Regions from separate parts of the Streptomyces sp. NPDC008238 genome, predicted to be linked through region 2. Evidence: riboswitches for the same ligand, from Rfam matches in the RefSeq annotation. Region 2 holds a riboswitch; each other region holds the start of a gene.
What was found. A riboswitch is a leader RNA that binds a small molecule or an ion and turns the genes downstream of it on or off. The one in region 2 is predicted to bind cyclic di-AMP.
Positions count from the first base shown of each region.

Region 1 (5,877 bases), on a different contig from region 2:
GGCTGGACGTTGTACGAGCACGCCTTCCTGCTGGAGACCGGCGAGGAGATCAGCCTCTGGGAGGTCGAGCACACGATGACCCCCGACGGGCGGCCGGTGTGCGAGGTCTACGCCGACGAGACGGCGGCCTGCGACTCGGCGGACGTACGGCTGGAGGCGCTGTGACCACGCGTTCACCGCGCGCCCGCCCCGTTCTGACCCTGTCCCCGGCCGCGTTCCGGATTGCGGCCGGGGGGCAGCCGGAGGAAATTGGGGCGTAGGCGTGTCGTTGGGAGGCGGGAGGTTCCCATGCCGGTCCTGGCGGAGGTCGAGTTCCCCGGTGTGACGGCCCTGCAGTACGAGGAGGCGAACCACCGCGCGGGGTTCGGGCCCGAGCATCCGCCGTCCGGGCTGCTCTCCCACGCCGCCGTGATCACCAACGAGGGGCTGCGGCTGGTGAACGTCTGGCAGTCCGCGCAGGCGCTCGAGGCCTTTATGGAGATCATGATGCCCGCCGCCAAGGAGTCCGGCTTCCCGGAGCCGACCGGACCGCCCCGGATCTCGGAGATCTACAACTTCGTCGTCCCGTAGCGGCGGCGGGGACGTCGCCTCGAAAAGGACCGGCGGCCCTGGTTGACGGGGGGAGTCACCAGGACCGCCGGAGTCGGTGCGGTCGTACGCGGCCGGCCGGCCGGTCGCACGACCGGTCGCCTCAGACCGTGAGGCCCTTGCTGCGCAGCCAGCCCATCGGGCCGATCGGGTCGCCGCCGCCGGGGCGCACCTCGAGGTGCAGGTGCGGGCCGGTGACGTTGCCCGTGGCGCCGACGCGGCCGATGGTGTCGCCGGTGCTGACCTTGCCGGAGGTGACGATCATCGAGGAGAGGTGGCAGTACCAGAGCTCGGTGCCGTCGTCGAGGGTCAGGATGATGCGGTAGCCGTACGAACCGGCCCAGCCCGCCTCGGTGATGGTGCCGCTGTGGATGGCCTTGACCGGGGTGCCGGTCGGGGCGGCGAAGTCCTGGCCGGTGTGGGTGTTGGCCCACAGCGAGCTGGACTCACCGAACCCGGCGGTCAGCGTGTACGAGGAGACCGGCTTGACGAAGCTCTTGGCGAGCTCGGCCAGGCGCTCGGCCTCCAGCTTCTTCGCTGCCTCCGCCGCGGCCTTCTTCTTGGCGGCGGCCTCGGCCCGCACCCGCTCCTGCGCGGCGGACTTGGCGGCCTTGGCCGACGCCTCCTGCTGCGCGGCGGTCCTGGCGGCCTTGTCGGCGGCGTTCCGCTGCTGCTGGGCCTGGTCGAGGATGCGGTTGCGCAGCGCCTCGCCCGCGTCGGGGCTCAGGGCCTCGGCGACGGGCTTGGCCTCGGGGGCGCTGTCGTCCTCGACGAGCGCGCCGATGCCGGGCAGCTGGGACGCGTCGGGCAGGTGCGGGAGGGAGACCGGGAGCGGGTTCTTGCCCTCGGCGGTGGCGACCCCGCCGACGCCGAGCACGGCCACGGCCGCGACGCCGAAGACCGCCGAACCGCGGCCCAGGGAGCGCTGCTTGGCGACGCGGTGGCGGCCGCGCAGGGGGCCGGCGGACTCCTCGGAGGGGTCCCACGGCTCGGCGTCCGGGCCCTCGTAGGGCGCGGCCTCGATGTCGCGGGTGTTCCCGAAGGCGTCGAAGGCCTCGATGTCCTCGTGGCGCGGCTGGGCGGGGGCGGCGGGCTCGTAGGCCTCGTGCCCGGCGGTCTCGTGCTGCGCGACGGTGGCGTCGGCAACGGCGCCTGCGTCGTGGGAGGCCGTCTCCTCGGCTGCCGCCGCGGCGAGCCAGCCGGCGGCCATGTTCCACTGCCCGGTGTCCCAGCCGTCGATCGCGTTCTTCGTCGGCGGTGCCTGCTCGGCTGCCGGGGGATTCCAGCCGGCGGCGATGTTCCACTCGGCGGTGTCCCACTCGGAGTACGCGGTCGCGGACCCCTGTTGCTGTCCGGGTATCAGGGCAGGCTCGTTCGACGCCACGCGGGCGCGCTCCTTTCCTTCCTTCTCGCCTACCGGGTTAGCTGACGGGTTCGGAGCAGGAAGGTCTCCTACGAGGACCTCGGAAGGCCCCCGATTCACCCCAGGAAGTGGTTCCCCGGTTCCCGCGGACGGGATTCGGCAAGCGCACGGCGCCGCCCTGACGGCGGCGGGACGACCGCGCTGCGTTATCGAACGTTAATAGAGGCGCCCGCCAATTCCAAGCCACTCAAGCGAGTTCATGACGGGAATCTATGGGGATGGACAGGACGGAACCGGACATTGCGCCGTGACTGCCGTGACCTACGGGAAATGTGAGTGTGCATCAGTCGTTATGCGGAAGGGAGTGCCGCGCTCACGGGCAGTGATGGTCACCCCGGACCCCGGCCGCCGAGCGCGCGCCCCAGACGGCCGTCCAGACGCTCCGCCGTGGCGTCGGTGGAGCGGTGTGCCGCGAGCATTCCGTGCACCTCACGCTGCAGGACCCGGGTGAACGTGACGTAGTGCGCGGTCGCCGGACGGGCCCTGGCGGCCTGCAGCGCGCACCACAGCAGGGTCGTGTACCCGGGGGTCGCGGCGGCGGGTGAGGGGGAGGGCTCGGAGCCGCGGCCCGCGGGGCGGTCGTAGAACCAGGCACGGGGGTCGTGAGGATCGTCACAGTTGACATCCCCGGCTCCGTATGCTGAGCGCCGCGCAGGGGCGAAACCCGCTCTGAGCAGGGCATGTTGGGCGCTGCGTCCGGTCAGGAAGCGGATCAGGTCCGCTGCGTCGCCGGGGCGGTCGCTGGTGGCCGCGACGCCCAGGCTCTGCCCGCCGAGGGCGGCGACGCCGGGGAGCCGGGCCACGCCGAAGCGGACGCCGGGGGCGAGCGCGGCGTCCAGCCGGTTGTAGGCGTACGGCCAGTTGCGCATCAGCACGCTCTGCCCCTCGGTGAACTGGGCGAGGGTGACCGACTCGTCGGCCTCCAGGGACTCCGGGTTGAGGTTGTTGGCGGCGCCCAGCCGGCCGAGCTCGTCCAGGCCCTCGCGCAGCCCGTCCTCGGTGCCGGTGTAGCGGCCGTCGCCGTCGACGAGTTCGACGCCCGCGGTCCAGAAGGTCTCCAGGGTGTTGACCGTCAGGCCCTCGTACGCGCGCAGTTGGGTGGTGTAGGCGGCGTGGCCGAGCGGGCGGACGTCGGCGAGGAGGTCGCCCATCTTGGCGTAGCCGCGCAGGTCGGCGGGGCGCCGGCCGGCCTTGGCGAGGTCGTCGGTGCGGTAGTAGAGCAGTCCGACGTCGGTGTTGAAGGGCACCGCGTACGTGCGGCCCTTCCAGCGGCCGGCGTCCGCGGCCTGGCGCAGGAAGTCCCCGTCGACGAGGGCGGGGTCGAGCGGTCGCAGCAGGCCGCTGTCGGCGAACTCGGGGATCCAGCTGATGTCGAGGTTGACCACGTCGTACGCGGCGGTGCCGGACTGGAAGGCGCCGATCAGCTCGCTGCGCTGCTCGTCGGAGGCGGAGGGGAGCTCGACGAGCCGGGCCGGCCGGTCCGGGTTGGCCCGGTTCCACTCGTCGACCAGGGCGCGGCGGACGCCGGGTCGCCCGCCGGCGGTGAGGTCGGCGTCGCTGGCGACGATCAGCGGCCGGGAGCGGTCGGGCCCCGGGGCCGGCGCGGGGCGGGGACCTCCGCAGGCGGCGGTGGCGAGGGTGGCGAGGGCGGTGGCCAGCAGGAGCACGACGCCCAGGGTGCGGCGGCGCCGGCAGCGCGCGGCTCCCCCAAGCCTCGTGACCCGTATGACCCCGGTGGACCCGGTGACCCTCACGGCCGTCATGACCCTCCCGAGGTGAGGCGGGTGATGGTCTCCGCGACCCGGTTCGGCAGGTCCTGCGTGGCGGCCAGGCACGCCCCGCCATCCTCGGTCACCGCCTTGTTGAAGCGCAGCGAGCAGCCGTAGCTCTCCAGCGAGACCACCAGCACGGGGACGTCCACGGCGGGCGGCTCCTCGCGGGCGCTGTCCTCGTCGTCGGTGATGAGGACGATCAGGGTCCCGGGGGAGTCCGCGAGGGCGCGCGACCACTGGCGCAGGGCGGCGGCCACGGGGGCGTCCCGCTCGACCGGTGCCAGCGCCCGGATCGCGGCGTCCCGCGCGGCGGCGTCGTTGGGTCCCAGCGGCAGGAGGGTGCGGCCGGGCACCGCGGCGATGCCGTACCGGTAGCCGGAGGCGCGGGCCAGCACGGCGCGCACGACGGGGACGTTGGCGCCGGAGTAGGAGGAACTGGAGACGTCGACGGCGAAGAGGACGTCGCGCCGGGTGCCCGCGGCCTCGCCGTGGTCCCGCAGCGCGGCCTCGATGTCCTTCCGGGTCGGCGGCCCGCCGCCCGCCCGCGGGTCGGCGACGAAGATCGCGCTGTCCAGCGGGGTGTCGCCGGCCTCGGCCGTCCCGCTGACGTCCGTACGGAAGCCCTGCGCGGCCAGCGCCCGCTGCCCCGGGCGGGAGCCGAGCCATGCGGCGAGCCGGTGCACCGCCTCGGCGCGGTCGGCGCGGTCGGCCCGGCCGGTCTCCCAGCTCACCGGTACGAGGGTGAGGTCGAGGGGCGGCACGTCGGAGGGGTAGTAGGCGGTGTAGGGGTCCGACTGGTCGCCCAGGCAGGGCGGATGGGACTCCAGGGCCGGGGTGACGAGGGCGGCCAGGGTGGACTCCGCCGTGAGCAGGGCCTGTTGGGTGCCGCGCCGCTCGACCAGCCAGGTGCGGGCCGAGCAGGCCAGGGCCCGGTCGTCCGCCGGGGGCACGGCGTCGGTGGTGATCCGGGTGCCGGGTGCCAGGTGCAGCAGCTGGTCGAGGGCGGCGTCCGAGGAGTGCGGTTCCGCGCTGCGGACGACCACGTCCTGCGCGTGGGCGGCGTCGACGAGTTGCTGCGCGGTGCTGCCGGTGCGCCCGACGCCCTCCAGCGAGGTGGTCGCGGCGACGACGGCCGGGGAGTGCGCGAGGGTGACCGGCCGGCCGAGGGCGACGACGCTCTCGGGGCGGCGGGTCTCGGCCTGGACCTGGGTGAGGGCGGTGCCGGCTGCCGGTATCCACACGTCGGGGTGCGGTCCGACGTCCCGCAGCGGCATCGCGCACTCGCCGGCGTCCTCGTCCTCGCAGGCGCGTTCCGGCTCGGCCCAGGCGGCGGAGGCGCGGAAGGCGGCGATGGTGCGGTCGGTGGGCGCCGCGTAGACGGTGGTGTTGATCTGGCCGCAGCCTTCGGGCCGGCCGCCGAGCGAGGCGGTGGGGCCGGCGTCCTCGCTGTCCTGGAAGGCGTCCAGCACGGAGGTGAGCGCGGCGCGCGTCTCCGGCGAGGTGAGCACCCGCAGTTCGAGCGGTGCGGGGCACAGCGGTGCCGGGCGGTGCGCCCACGTCCAGCCGGTGACGCCGCCCGCTAGCAGGGCCAGGGCGGCGCCGATGCCGACCGCCCGGTGCCAGAGCGGCTGGTGGGGGCCCGCCGTCCACGTCCAGGTGAAGCCGGCGTACTGGGCGAGCCGGCGCAGCGGCGCGAGCCAGCGGGTCCCGCGGGCGGGCCGCGGGGTGAGCCGGGCCTGCGACAGGACGGTGTCGCCGGCGCTGTTGCTGGAGCGCTCGGTCGGGAACCAGGGGTCGTAGTCCGCGCGCTCGTCGAGCGTGGCCGCGTACTCGGCGGCCAGTTCGTGCAGGCGGACCCCGAGGCGCTGCACGGTGACCGGGTCGTACGGGTCGGTGCCCTCGGTCAGCACCCGGACCAGGGCTCCGGTGAAGGGCGTCGGGTCGATGCCGTCGCCCTTGTGGATGCGCGAGCCGACGGCCGAGGACGTGATCAGGGAGAACGGCCGCTCCGGCAGCGGCACCAGGCCGGCGTTGCCGGAGTAGCAGCAGTCCAGGACGAGGACGACGCGCTCGGCGCGCGAGGAGGCGAGCAGC
Region 1 covers NZ_JBIBGK010000003.1:576,550-582,426, reverse strand. The annotation lists gene ACFZAU_RS11525 (DUF6227 family protein) at 1-165, shown strand, start outside; gene ACFZAU_RS11520 (hypothetical protein) at 289-570, shown strand; gene ACFZAU_RS11515 (M23 family metallopeptidase) at 692-1,798, opposite strand; cyclic di-AMP (ydaO/yuaA leader) riboswitch at 1,984-2,123, opposite strand; gene ACFZAU_RS11510 (extracellular solute-binding protein) at 2,341-3,774, opposite strand; gene ACFZAU_RS11505 (caspase, EACC1-associated type) at 3,771-5,877, opposite strand, start outside.
Region 1: another riboswitch for cyclic di-AMP. It lies ahead of ACFZAU_RS11515 (M23 family metallopeptidase); the one in region 2 lies ahead of ACFZAU_RS07515 (C40 family peptidase).

Region 2 (5,877 bases):
GGGCGTGGTTGGTGTCCTGGTACTCGTCGACCAGCACGTGCCGGAAGCGGCGCCGGTAGTGCTCGGCGACGTCCGGGAATGCCTGGAGCAGGTTGACCGTGGTCATGATGATGTCGTCGAAGTCGAGCGCGTTGGCCTCGCGCAGCCGCGACTGGTACATCGCGTAGGCCTCGGCGAGCTTCTTCTCGAAGGGGTTCTCGGCCTGGTCGGCGAAGGTCTCCTCGTCGATGAGCTCGTTCTTGAGGTTGGAGACCTTGGCGCTGAACGACTTCGGCGGGAACTGCTTGGGGTCCAGGTCCAGGTCGCGGCAGACCAGGGCCATCAGGCGCTTGGAGTCGGCCGCGTCGTAGATCGAGAAGCTGGAGGTGAAGCCGAGCCTCTTTGACTCCCGGCGCAGGATGCGGACGCACGCGCTGTGGAAGGTGGAGACCCACATCACGTTGGCGCGCGGGCCGACCAGCTGCTCGACGCGCTCCTTCATCTCGCCGGCGGCCTTGTTGGTGAAGGTGATCGCCAGGATCTGGCCGGGGTGGACCTTGCGGGCGCCCAGCAGGTACGCGATGCGGTGGGTGAGCACCCGGGTCTTGCCGGAGCCGGCGCCCGCGACGATGAGCAGCGGGGAGCCGGTGTGCTCGACGGCGGCGCGCTGCTGCTCGTTGAGCCCGTCGAGCAGCGCGGCCGGGTCGACGACGGGGCGGTGGGCGCCGTCCCGGTAGTACGCGTCCCGGTCGACGGGCGCGTCGAAGCGCCCCTCGAAGAGGTCGTCGGGGACCGTGCCGGGCTCCTCCTCGGGAGGCGGCGGGGGCTCCTCCTCCCTCGGTTCGAGGCCGGCCAGGAAGCTGTCGTCAAAGAGGCTGCTCATCGCCTCCCGAGTCTAGGCCGTGGGACGGACAGCGTTGTGCCGCTTGCCCGAGCCCGCCCCCTCCGGGGCGTCCGGAAGTCGCCCGGTGCCCGTCCCGGGCGAACGCGTCACAGCCTTTCGCGGCCCCGAATGACGAAGGTCACGAAATGATTGCGGACAATTCGAACACCAGGGTTCCCACGGACCCCCGCAGTTGACTACCGTGCCGGATCAGGCGGTCCGCTCCACGCGGCGGCGACCGTGCCGTCACGGGCCGCCTCCGCTGAGTCCGGCGACCGCCGGAGCCGGGGACCCACGACCTTGGGGTGAATCGGTCCGTACGAGCGCAGCGCGCCCGTACGCACCGTAGGGCGGCCTTCCGAAGCCCGAACCCGACAGCTAACCCGGTAGGCGGTCCACGGAAGGAGCCGCCTGACTTGGCGACGCACCGCAAGCCGCGCCCGCGCGCGCTGACCGTCCCCGGCCCCCGGGCCGCGGTGGGACTCACGACCGCCGCACTGGCGACCGTCACCCTCTTCGGCGAGAGCGCGAGCGCGGCGCCCGCCTCACCCGACAAGCCCTCCATCACCGAGGTCAAGGCCCAGGTCGACAAGCTCTACCACCAGGCCGAGGCCGCCACCGAGCGCTACAACGGCGCCAAGGAGCAGACCGAGCGACAGCGCACGCGCGCCGACGCGCTGCTGGACCAGGTGGCCCGCAGGACCGAGACGCTCAACGCCGCCCGCCGCACCATCGGCGAGTACGCCGCGGCGCAGTACCGCGGCGGCGGCCTGGACGGGACGACGACCTTCCTCCTCACCTCCGACCCGCAGCAGTTCCTGGACCAGGCGCACCTGATGGACCGCCTGTCCGACCGCCAGGAGCACGCGCTGGAGACCTTCCGCTCCGAGCAGGCCGAGACGACGGCCAAGCGCTCCGAGGCCGTCGAGAGCCTGCAGAAGCTGACCGAGGCCCAGCAGCGGCTGAACGCGGAGAAGACCTCGGTCAAACAGAAGCTCGCCGCGGCGCAGAAGTTGCTCAACAGCCTCACCGCGCAGGAGAAGGCGCGGCTGGCGGCGCTGGAGAAGAAGCGCCGGGAGGAGGCCGCCGCGAAGGCCGCGGAGATCGCCGCCAAGGAGAAGGCCGCGCAGGAGGCGGCCGCCAAGGAGTCGGGCTCGTCCACGGGATCCACCGGCTCCACCGCCCCGTCCGGCACCTACGCCGCCAAGGCGGCCAAGGCGATCGAGTTCGCGCGGGCCCAGCTGGGCAAGCCGTACGTGTACGGCGCCACCGGCCCGAACTCCTACGACTGCTCGGGCCTGACCCAGGCCGCCTGGGGCGCCGCGGGCGTCTCGATCCCCCGCGTGACCTACGACCAGGTCGACTTCGGGACCCGGGTGAGCGCGGACCAGCTGCAACCCGGCGACCTGGTCTTCTTCTACTCCGACATCACGCACGTCGGCCTGTACATCGGCGGCGGCAACATGATCCACGCCCCCCACACCGGGAGCGTGGTGAAGATCGCCCCGATCACGGAGATGCCGATCTACGGCTACGCCCGGATGGCCTGAGTCCGAGCCTGAACCCGCGGCCGAGCCCGGGCCCCCGCCCGGCCGCCGCCGGCCGGGCTCAGGTCCACAGCACCGCGATGAAGATGTTGGCGGTGGTCAGCGCACCCACGGTGCCGAAGGCCGCCGCCGGCACCTTCTCCTCGTCCCGCTTGACGTAGACCAGGCCGAGGACCACCACCAGGACCGCGAGCTTCACGCCGATCTTGATGTTGTTCACCGGCTGGTCGTCGGCCTGGTTGAGGCCGACCAGCAGCACGCCCGTGACCAGCATGGTCAGCGCGCCGTGCAGCATGCCCGGCACGAAACGGGCCTCGCCGCGGCCCATGGCCTTCATCTGGGTGAGGAAGCCGCCCAGGAGGGCGGCGATGCCGATGATGTGCAGGCCGACGATCAGGTTGATGAGTACGTCCATGGCTCAGGACCCTAGCCAGGCCCATACCAGCGCCCGGCACCGAGGTCCCGCTCCTCCGTCACATCGGTCAGGGACGGACCGGAAGTGACCAGGTCACCCGTCGAACAGCGATCATCCGCGGGCAGTCCGCGGCCGAATCGGACCAGTCCCGCACACTCCGGAGCCCCCTCGCGGCGTCCAGGTTTAGCGTCCTGCCCCAGGTGGCCGATCCCCACTGCCGCGCGGACCCCGTCCCCGGCACGGCCGCCCCCGCCGAAGGTCCGGCGGTGGACGGTCCCCGTCCGCCCGCCGCCGGACCGCCGGGGGGAGGTACGGACAGCCCGGAAGGAGTGACGGCGCGTGGCGTCGCACAGAAGGCCCAGGGACCGCGGTCCCGCAGGCACGGCAGCGCGCACCGCCGTCGGCCTCGCCCTGGCGGGCGCCGCCTCCGTGACGGTGTTCGGCGAGGCCGGGCACGCGGAGCCCCGGCTGACCACGGACGAGGCCAGGGCCAGGGTGGACCGGCTGTACGAGGAGGCCGAGCAGGCCACCGAGCGGTACAACGGCGCCAAGGAGAAGGCGGACACGGCCACCGGGCGGATCGAGCGCCTCCAGGACGAGCTCGCCCGCAGGACCGAGCGCCTCAACAGCACCCGCGACGGCCTCGGCTCCCTCGCCACCGCCCAGTACCGCAGCGGCGGCATCGACCCCGCCGTCCAGCTGGCCCTCGCCTCCTCCCCCGGCGACTACCTGGAGCGCGCCGGGATGCTGGACCGGATGAGCAGCCGCCAGAACGCCGCGCTGCGCGCCCTGTCGGCCCAGCGGCGGGACATCGAGCAGTTGCGCGCCGAAGCGGGCGCCGAGCTGGAGGAGCTGCGCGGCACCCGCGCCGAACTCGCCCGCCACAAGCGCACCGTGGAGCAGCGTCTGGCCTCCGCGCGGCAGTTGCTGGGCCGGCTGACCGCCGGCCGGCGCGCCGAGGTGCTCTCCTCCGGCGGCCACGGTTCCGCCGACCCGGCCCGTGCCGGCCGTGCCGCCACCGGCTCCCGCACCGGTCTGACGCCTGCCGCCGCCCCCAACGCGCGGGCCGCGCGCGCCGTCTCCTTCGCGTACGGCGCCCTCGGGCTGCCCTACGTCTGGGGCGCCACCGGACCGTCGGCGTACGACTGCTCGGGCTTCACGCAGGCGGCGTGGCGGGCGGGCGGGGTCTCGCTGCCGCGCACGACGTACACCCAGATCAACGCGGGCACCCGGATCTCCCGCTCCCAACTGGAGCCGGGCGACCTGGTGTTCTTCTACTCGGGGATCAGCCACGTCGGCCTCTACGTGGGCAACGGCATGATGATCCACGCGCCGCGCACCGGTGACGTCGTCAAACTCGCCCCGGTCGACCAGATGCCCTTCGCGGGCGCCACGCGTCCGGCGTGACGCCCTTGCCGCGAGGGCTCAGACCAGGCGGCGGGCGGTCGCCCAGCGGGTGAGTTCGTGCCGGTTGCTCAGCTGCAGCTTGCGCAGCACCGCCGAGACGTGCGACTCGACGGTCTTCACCGAGATGTAGAGCTGCTTGGCGACTTCCTTGTACGCGTAGCCGCGCGCGATCAGCCGCAGCACCTCGCGCTCGCGCTGGGTCAGCCGGTCCAGGTCCTCGTCGACCGGCGGGGCGTCGGTGGAGGCGAAGGCGTCCAGGACGAAGCCGGCCAGCCGGGGCGAGAAGACGGCGTCCCCGTCGTCGACCCGGAAGATGGAACTCACCAGGTCGGGGCCGGTGATGGTCTTGGTGACGTAGCCGCGGGCGCCGCCGCGGATCACCCCGATGACGTCCTCGGCGGCGTCGGAGACCGACAACGCCAGGAAGCGCACGGGCTGTTCCGCGTCGCCCATGAGCCCGGCGCAGCGCTTGAGCACCTCGACCCCGCCGCCGCCGGGCAGATGGACGTCGAGCAGCACGACGCCGGGCCGCGTCGCGGTGATGACCGAGACCGCCTGGTCCACGTCGGCGGCCTCGCCGACCACGTCGACACCGGTCCGCTCGGTCTCGCCGATCTCGGCCTGCACCCCCGTGCGGAACATCCGGTGGTCGTCGACGAGGACGACCCTCACGCGTCGTTCCGTGCTCATGACGACCTCCCTGGTCCCTGGGCCCTGTCCATCTCCAGCTCCACTTCCGTGCCCCCACCCGGTGCCGGGCGCAGCCGCGCCTCGCCGCCGTTGCGCCGCATCCGGCCGATGATCGACTCCCGGACGCCCATCCTGTCCGACGGTACGTCGTCGAGGTCGAAACCGGGACCGCGGTCGCGGACCGATACGAAGACCTTGCTCTCCTCGACCTCCGCGTACACCTGCACGGGCTCGTCCCCACCGTACTTGGCGGCGTTGACCATGGCCTCGCGGGCCGCCTGCATCTGCGCCACCAGGCGCTCGTCGAGCGGGCAGTCGCCGACGCACACCACCTCGACGGGGACGCCGTGCGCGTCCTCCACCTCGGCCGCGGCGCGGCGCACCGCCTCGGCGAGGGTGGCCGGTTCGTCGTCCTTGCCGTTGCCCTCGGGCCGGTAGAGCCAGGCCCGCAGCTCCCGTTCCTGGGCCCGGGCCAGCCGGGCGACCTCGCGCGGGTCCTCGGCGTGCCGCTGGATGAGGGTCAGGGTGTGCAGCACGGAGTCGTGGACGTGCGCGGCGACCTCGGCCCGCTCCTGCGCGCGGATGCGGGCCAGCCGCTCGGCGGACAGGTCCTGGGTCATGCGCACCAGGTACGGTCCGGCGATCAGCGCCACCCCGACCAGGACGGCGAGCGCGGCCTGCAGGATGGTGACCAGGTGGCTGACCGAGCCCTGCACGACGAGGAAGCCGGTCACGCCCACGCCGACGAGGATCACCCCGGCGGCGCCGCGCGCGAAGGGCAGCAGCCGCTTGCGCCGGCTCAGCTCGGCCCAGCGGGCCCGGCGGGCGTTGTCGGCCTGCCGCCACACCAGGGCGACGCCGAGCCCGATCAGCAGCAGCGGCCACACATAGGCGTTGGCCTTGCCGAGGTTGAGGTTGTCCAGCAGGATGCCGAGGCCCATGGCGAGCGCGATCAG
Region 2 covers NZ_JBIBGK010000002.1:576,085-581,961, forward strand. The annotation lists gene pcrA (DNA helicase PcrA) at 1-862, opposite strand, end outside; cyclic di-AMP (ydaO/yuaA leader) riboswitch at 1,113-1,270, shown strand; gene ACFZAU_RS07515 (C40 family peptidase) at 1,279-2,412, shown strand; gene ACFZAU_RS07520 (hypothetical protein) at 2,471-2,824, opposite strand; gene ACFZAU_RS07525 (C40 family peptidase) at 3,164-4,231, shown strand; gene ACFZAU_RS07530 (LuxR C-terminal-related transcriptional regulator) at 4,250-4,921, opposite strand; gene ACFZAU_RS07535 (PspC domain-containing protein) at 4,918-5,877, opposite strand, start outside.

Region 3 (5,877 bases), on a different contig from region 2:
CCATCAGCGCGAGCATGTACTGCGGGGTGCCGGCGGCGTCGCGCAGCAGGGAGACCGTCAGGTTGGTCCACAGGGCGGTGCCGTCGGGCCGGTAGTAGGCCTTCTCGATGCGGTAGTGGTCGCGTTCGCCGCGGTTGAGCTGGCGCTGCATCTCCCAGACCTCGGGGGCGTCGTCGGGGTGCACCCAGTCGTAGACGTTCCTGCTGCGGATGTGGTGTTCCAGGCCGCCGAACATAGTGGTGAGGGCGGCGTTGACGTCCAGGACGCGGCCGTCCATGTCGGCGATGCCGATGCCTATGGAGGCGTCCTGGAAGACCGCGCGGAAGCGGACCTCGCTCTCGTACAGCGCCTGTTCGGTGGCGGCCCGGGCGGCGAGCGCCGCGCGGGACAAGGCCTCCTGCTCCGTCCGCGTGCGTTCCTGCAGGGCGCGGGCGTATCCGGCGGCCACCCAGTGCTGCAGGCGGTTGCAGCGGGTGCGGCTCTCCTCCGGCGGGAGGGCGGGGCCGGGCGGGCAGTACAGGAGCAGGTAGGCGTCGACGACGTCCAGGATCCGCGCCAGCGCCTGGGGGTCGGTGCAGTGCGCCGCCACCAGCGCGGCGCCGACCTCCGCGGCCGGTCGGGGGTCGAAGGGCTGCGCGCGCAGGGCGGCGTTGAGACGCGCGGCGAGCGGGAGCAGGTACTCCTCGAACTCGCCGCGCGTCATGGAGGTGGCGGTGGCCAAATAGATCGCCCGGCTCCAGATGATCGCGAAGCGCCGCAGGCTGTCGGCGGGCTCCGGCTCCGGGCCGGGGGCTCTCGTCACCGTCACGCCTTGCGGCCGACGCCCGCGAACCCGCTGAAGACGACCGGGTCGAGCTCGTCGTCGTCCGTGCCGTCGGGGCGCCACAACGGCGGGGAGACCAGGCCGGGTTCGACGAGGTCGAAGCCGTCGCAGAAGCGCTCCACCTCGGCCCGCGAACGCATGATCAGCGGCGAGCTCGCGCTGCGGTAGACGTTCTCGACCCGCTCCCCCTCCTCGGGTGCGCGCGGGCCTCCCTCGACGGAGGCGTGGGTGACGACCAGCAGGCTGCCGGGGGCGAGGGCGTCGCGCAGCTCCGCCACGGCCTTGACCGGCTCGTCGGCGTCCTCGAGGAAGTGCAGGACCGCGACGAGCAGCAGCGCGACGGGGCGCTCCAGGTCGATGAGCCCGCGCACCTCGGGGCTGTCCAGGATGTCGCGGGGCGAGCGCAGGTCGGCGGCGACGATGGCGGCGGCGTCGCTGCCCTCCAGCACCGCGCGGCTGTGGGCGACGGCGACCGGGTCGTGGTCGACGTAGACGACGTGGGCGCCGGGACTGGCCGCCTGGGCGACCTCGTGGACGTTGCCGAAGGTGGGGATGCCGGAGCCGATGTCGAGGAACTGGGTGATGCCCTGGCCGACGGCGAAGCGCACCGCCCTGCGCATGAAGGCCCGGTTGGCCTGCATGATCTTCGGCAGCCCGGGGAAGGCCTCGATGGCCCGCCGTCCGGCCTCCCGGTCGACCTCGAAGTTGTGCGAGCCGCCCAGGTAGTAGTCGTAGATCCGGGACACGCTCGGCACGGAAAGATCGATGCCATGGGGGGCCCAGGCGGGACGCTCCATCAACGGCTCCAGCTCGTGGTCGGCGATCGGGACGAGTGGTCGTGGACACGACCACGTGCGTCAGAGGCTACTGACCGACCGTTCGAGAAGAACAAGAAATGGAAATATTCGATCCGTTTTCGGTCACAGACCAAAGGCATGTGCCCTGTTCCCGACAAGAGGGGAACAGGGCACACGCCTACCGCCGGATGACGGTGGATCGGTTCGATCAGACGTTGACGCCGTGGGCGCGCAGGTACGCCAGCGGGTCCATGTCGGAGCCGAAGTCGGGGGTGGTGCGGACCTCGAAGTGCAGGTGCGGACCGGTCACGTTGCCGGTGGCGCCCGACAGGCCCAGCTGCTGGCCGGCGGAGACCGACTGGCCGGCCGAGACAGACAGCGAGGAGAGGTGGGCGTACTGCGAGTACCGGCCGTCGGCGTGCTTGACGACGACCTGGTTGCCGTACGAGCCGCCCCAGCCCGCGGAGACCACGGTGCCGGAGGCGATCGACTTCACCTTGGTGCCGGTCGAGGCGATGAAGTCGACACCGGTGTGGTAGCCCTTGGACCACATGGCACCGGCCTGGTGGTAGGCCGTTCCCAGGGTGACGCGGTCGAGCGGGGTGGTGTAGCCGGAGGCGCTGGCCGCCTTGGCGGCGGCCAGCTTGGCGGCCGGGGCCGCCTTCGCGGCCTTCGGCGCGGCCTCGGTGGCGGCCTTCTCGCCCAGCGACAGGACCTGGCCCGGGTAGATCAGGTTCGGGTTGCCGCCGATGACCGACTCGTTGTCCGCGTACAGCTGCTTCCAGCCGCCCTCGACCGACTGGGCGCCGGCGATCTTGGACAGGGTGTCGCCGCCGGCGACCTTGTAGGAGCCGCCCGCGCTCTTCGGCGCGCTGGTGGAGGACTTCGGCGCCTCGGCCTTCGCGGCGGGAGCGGCCGGCTTGGCGGCGGGCTTCGCGGCGGTGCCGGAGACACTCTCCGGGGTGGCCGACGGGTCGGCCATCGCCTTGGTCAGACCGGCCTTGGGGCCGCACACGGGCCAGGCCTGCGGGCCCTGCGTCGCAAGGACCTTCTCCGCGACGGCGATCTGCTGCGCCTTGGTCGCGAGGTCAGCGCGCGGCGCGTACTTCGTGCCGCCGAAGCCGGCCCAGGTGCTCTGGGTGAACTGCAGGCCGCCGTAGAAGCCGTTACCGGTGTTGATGGACCAGTTGTTGGTGCTCTCGCAGGCCGCGACCTTGTCCCAGACGCTCACGGGAGCGGCGTGGGCACCGGTGGCACCGACGATCGGGAGCGCCACGGCCGCACCGGTGGTGCCGGCCAGCGCGCTGATTCGGGTGATACGGGTGTTCCGCGGACGACGGTGCTTTCCCTTACCGGGCATGCCGAATTCCTCTCCGACGCCTGCGAGGTAAGCTGTCGGGTTCGGGCTGGAGATGCCCGGCCGCAAAATGGCACGCCACATAAAGGCATGTCGCTGCGACTTCACCCCTAGCCGTCCCGAGACCAACGGGAACGGCAAACTACCTGGGTCCCCCGCTCCTGCCGTGCGGTCTTGTCATCCGGCGTCCGGGCGGCGGCAGGACTAGGCGTTCCGCCCGGAAGAATCTCGCAGGCATTTGTCCTGCGAGATCTGGAAGCTAAACGACGGAATCGTTCCGGAGCAAGGAGCGGAATCACGCCCCCCGGCGGACCGCAAGTCGATCATTCGCATCTGTGACTTTACGTGAGAAGTGTCCGCTCTGCGTAGGCGAAAATTTGGCCGACGGTAATCGGCCGATATCACCCGGTGAAATTCAGCGGGAAATGTGGACGATGCGTCGCCCGCGGTTTCCGTTGCGTGACCGGCACGTGACAACCATCACGTACCGATTGCCTACGCATGCACTGTGGGCGCATATGTCCGGTTAGACACCTCAATGCCGGATAAGGCGGGACCTGTTGTGGTTCAACCCGCCCCCGGCCGCACCGCCCTGACTGCCCGCCCGAACGGGCACCCCCGGTCCAACCGCCGGGGGCGGCCGGCGATTCCCGGATGCGCGGTTCACACGCCGCCGTTGGTGTGGTGTGCGCCACAACCGCCCCCGCGGCGGGGCGAGAACGGCGGGCGGACGGCGGGCCGCGTCCGAAGAACGGACGTGACAGCGCCGATTCGCCGACGGTAGCCTCCCAATCCCGCACATTTTCTTACATCGCCAGGGAGCCCTCGCGTGCCCTACCTCGCCGCCGACGACCGCTACGCCTCGATGGAATACCGCAGGACCGGGCGCAGCGGGGTCCTGCTGCCCGTCGTGTCCCTGGGCCTGTGGCACAACTTCGGCGACACCTCGCCGCTGGAGAACCAGCGCGCGGTGCTGCGCCGCGCCGTCGACCGCGGCGTGGTCCACATCGACCTCGCCAACAACTACGGCCCGCCCGCCGGCTCGGCCGAGGCCAACTTCGGCACGCTCTTCGCCCAGGACTTCCGGCCTTACCGCGACGAGCTCTTCATCGCCACCAAGGCCGGGTACGACATGTGGCCGGGCCCCTACGGCGAATGGGGCAGCCGCAAGTACCTGCTGTCCTCGCTCGACCAGTCCCTGGGCCGCATGGGCCTGGACCACGTGGACGTCTTCTACTCGCACCGCTTCGACCCGGACACGCCCCTGGAGGAGACCATGGGCGCCCTGGACTCCGCGGTCCGCCAGGGCAAGGCCCTCTACGCCGGCATCTCCAACTACCCCGCGGAGGCGCACCGCCGCGCCACCGAGATCCTGCGCGGGCTGGGCACCCCGCTGCTGATCCACCAGGCGGCCTACAGCATCCTCCAGCGCGACCCGGAGGACGGTGTCCTCGACGCCGTCGGCGACACCGGCACCGCCCTCATCGCGTACTCGCCGCTCGCCCAGGGCCAGCTCACCGACCGCTACCTGGACGGTGTGCCGGCGGACTCCCGGATGGCGCTCGGCCACTTCCTCAAGCGCGACGCCCTGACCGAGCGGAAGCTCGGCCTCCTGCACGCCCTCAACAAGCTCGCCGGGGAGCGCGGCCAGACGCTGGCCCAGCTCGCGCTGACCTGGGTGCTGCGCGACCCGCGGGTCGTCTCCGTGCTGATCGGCGCGAGCAGCGTCGCCCAGCTCGACCAGAACCTCGCCGCGCTCGACGCGGGCCCGCTCGGCGCCGACGAGCTGGCCGAGATCGACCGCCTCTCGGCCGAGGCGGGCGTCCGCATCCCGTGACGGCGGCTCTCCGCGCGCAGGGGCCGGCTCCGGCGGGAGCCGGCCCCTGTGCGTCGGTGCCGGGTCACCCGAGCCGGGCCTCCAGTGCGGCGCGCACGCCGGGCCACTCCCCGGCGAGGATCGAGTAGTACGCGCTGTCGCGGACGGTGCCGTCCACGGCGAGGGTGTGGGCCCGGCGGATGCCCTCGAAGCGGCCGCCGATGCGCTCGATGGCGGCCCGGGAGCGTGCGTTGCGCGCGTCCGTCTTCAAGGTGACGCGGAGCACACCCCACACGTCGAAGGCGTGGGTGAGCAGCAGCAGCTTCGCCTCGGTGTTGCAGGGGGTGCGCTGGGCGGACGCGGCGAGCCAGGTGCTGCCGATCTCGGCGACCGTGGGCACCGCGCCGGTACGGGGCACGGAGCGGCCGGCGGGCCAGGCGGGGGTGGCCGTCCAGTAGTCGAGGTCGAGGAAGCGGGTGGAGCCGATCAACGCGTCGCGCCGGACGTCCCGTACGGCGAAGGGGAGCGAGGCCCCGGTCGCCTGCTCCTGGAGGGCCTCCTCGATGTAGCGCGCCATCGCCTCACGGTCGTCCGGCACCTTGGTGAAGGCGTAGGTGTCGCGGGATTCGCCGGCGGCGCGCAGCAGCCCGTCCGTGTGGGTGCCGCTCAGCGGTTCCAGGCGGACGTGCCTGCCTTCCAAGATCACGGGTTCGGGCATGCTCCGGATCGTGCTGTCCGGCCGGGTCGCCCGTCAAGCGCGTTTCCGCGGGGCGTGTCGGAGGCCCGGGTCCCAGGATGCGAAAATGGGGGCATGAACAGCAACGACGTGTTCTTCGACATCACGATCGACGGCGAGCCCGCCGGACGGATCGTGTTCACCCTGTTCGACGACGTGGTCCCCAAGACCGCGCGGAACTTCCGTGAGCTCGCGACCGGCGAGCACGGTTTCGGCTTCGAGGGCTCGCACTTCCACCGCGTGATCCCCGACTTCATGCTCCAGGGAGGCGACTTCACCGCCGGCAACGGCACCGGCGGCAAGAGCATCTACGGCGAGAAGTTCGCCGACGAGAACTTCCAGCTCAAG
Region 3 covers NZ_JBIBGK010000001.1:164,544-170,420, reverse strand. The annotation lists gene ACFZAU_RS00785 (putative bifunctional diguanylate cyclase/phosphodiesterase) at 1-808, opposite strand, end outside; gene ACFZAU_RS00780 (SAM-dependent methyltransferase) at 805-1,620, opposite strand; gene ACFZAU_RS00775 (transglycosylase family protein) at 1,829-2,980, opposite strand; cyclic di-AMP (ydaO/yuaA leader) riboswitch at 2,983-3,174, opposite strand; gene ACFZAU_RS00770 (aldo/keto reductase) at 3,807-4,814, shown strand; gene ACFZAU_RS00765 (GNAT family N-acetyltransferase) at 4,879-5,511, opposite strand; gene ACFZAU_RS00760 (peptidylprolyl isomerase) at 5,605-5,877, shown strand, end outside.
Region 3: another riboswitch for cyclic di-AMP. It lies ahead of ACFZAU_RS00775 (transglycosylase family protein); the one in region 2 lies ahead of ACFZAU_RS07515 (C40 family peptidase).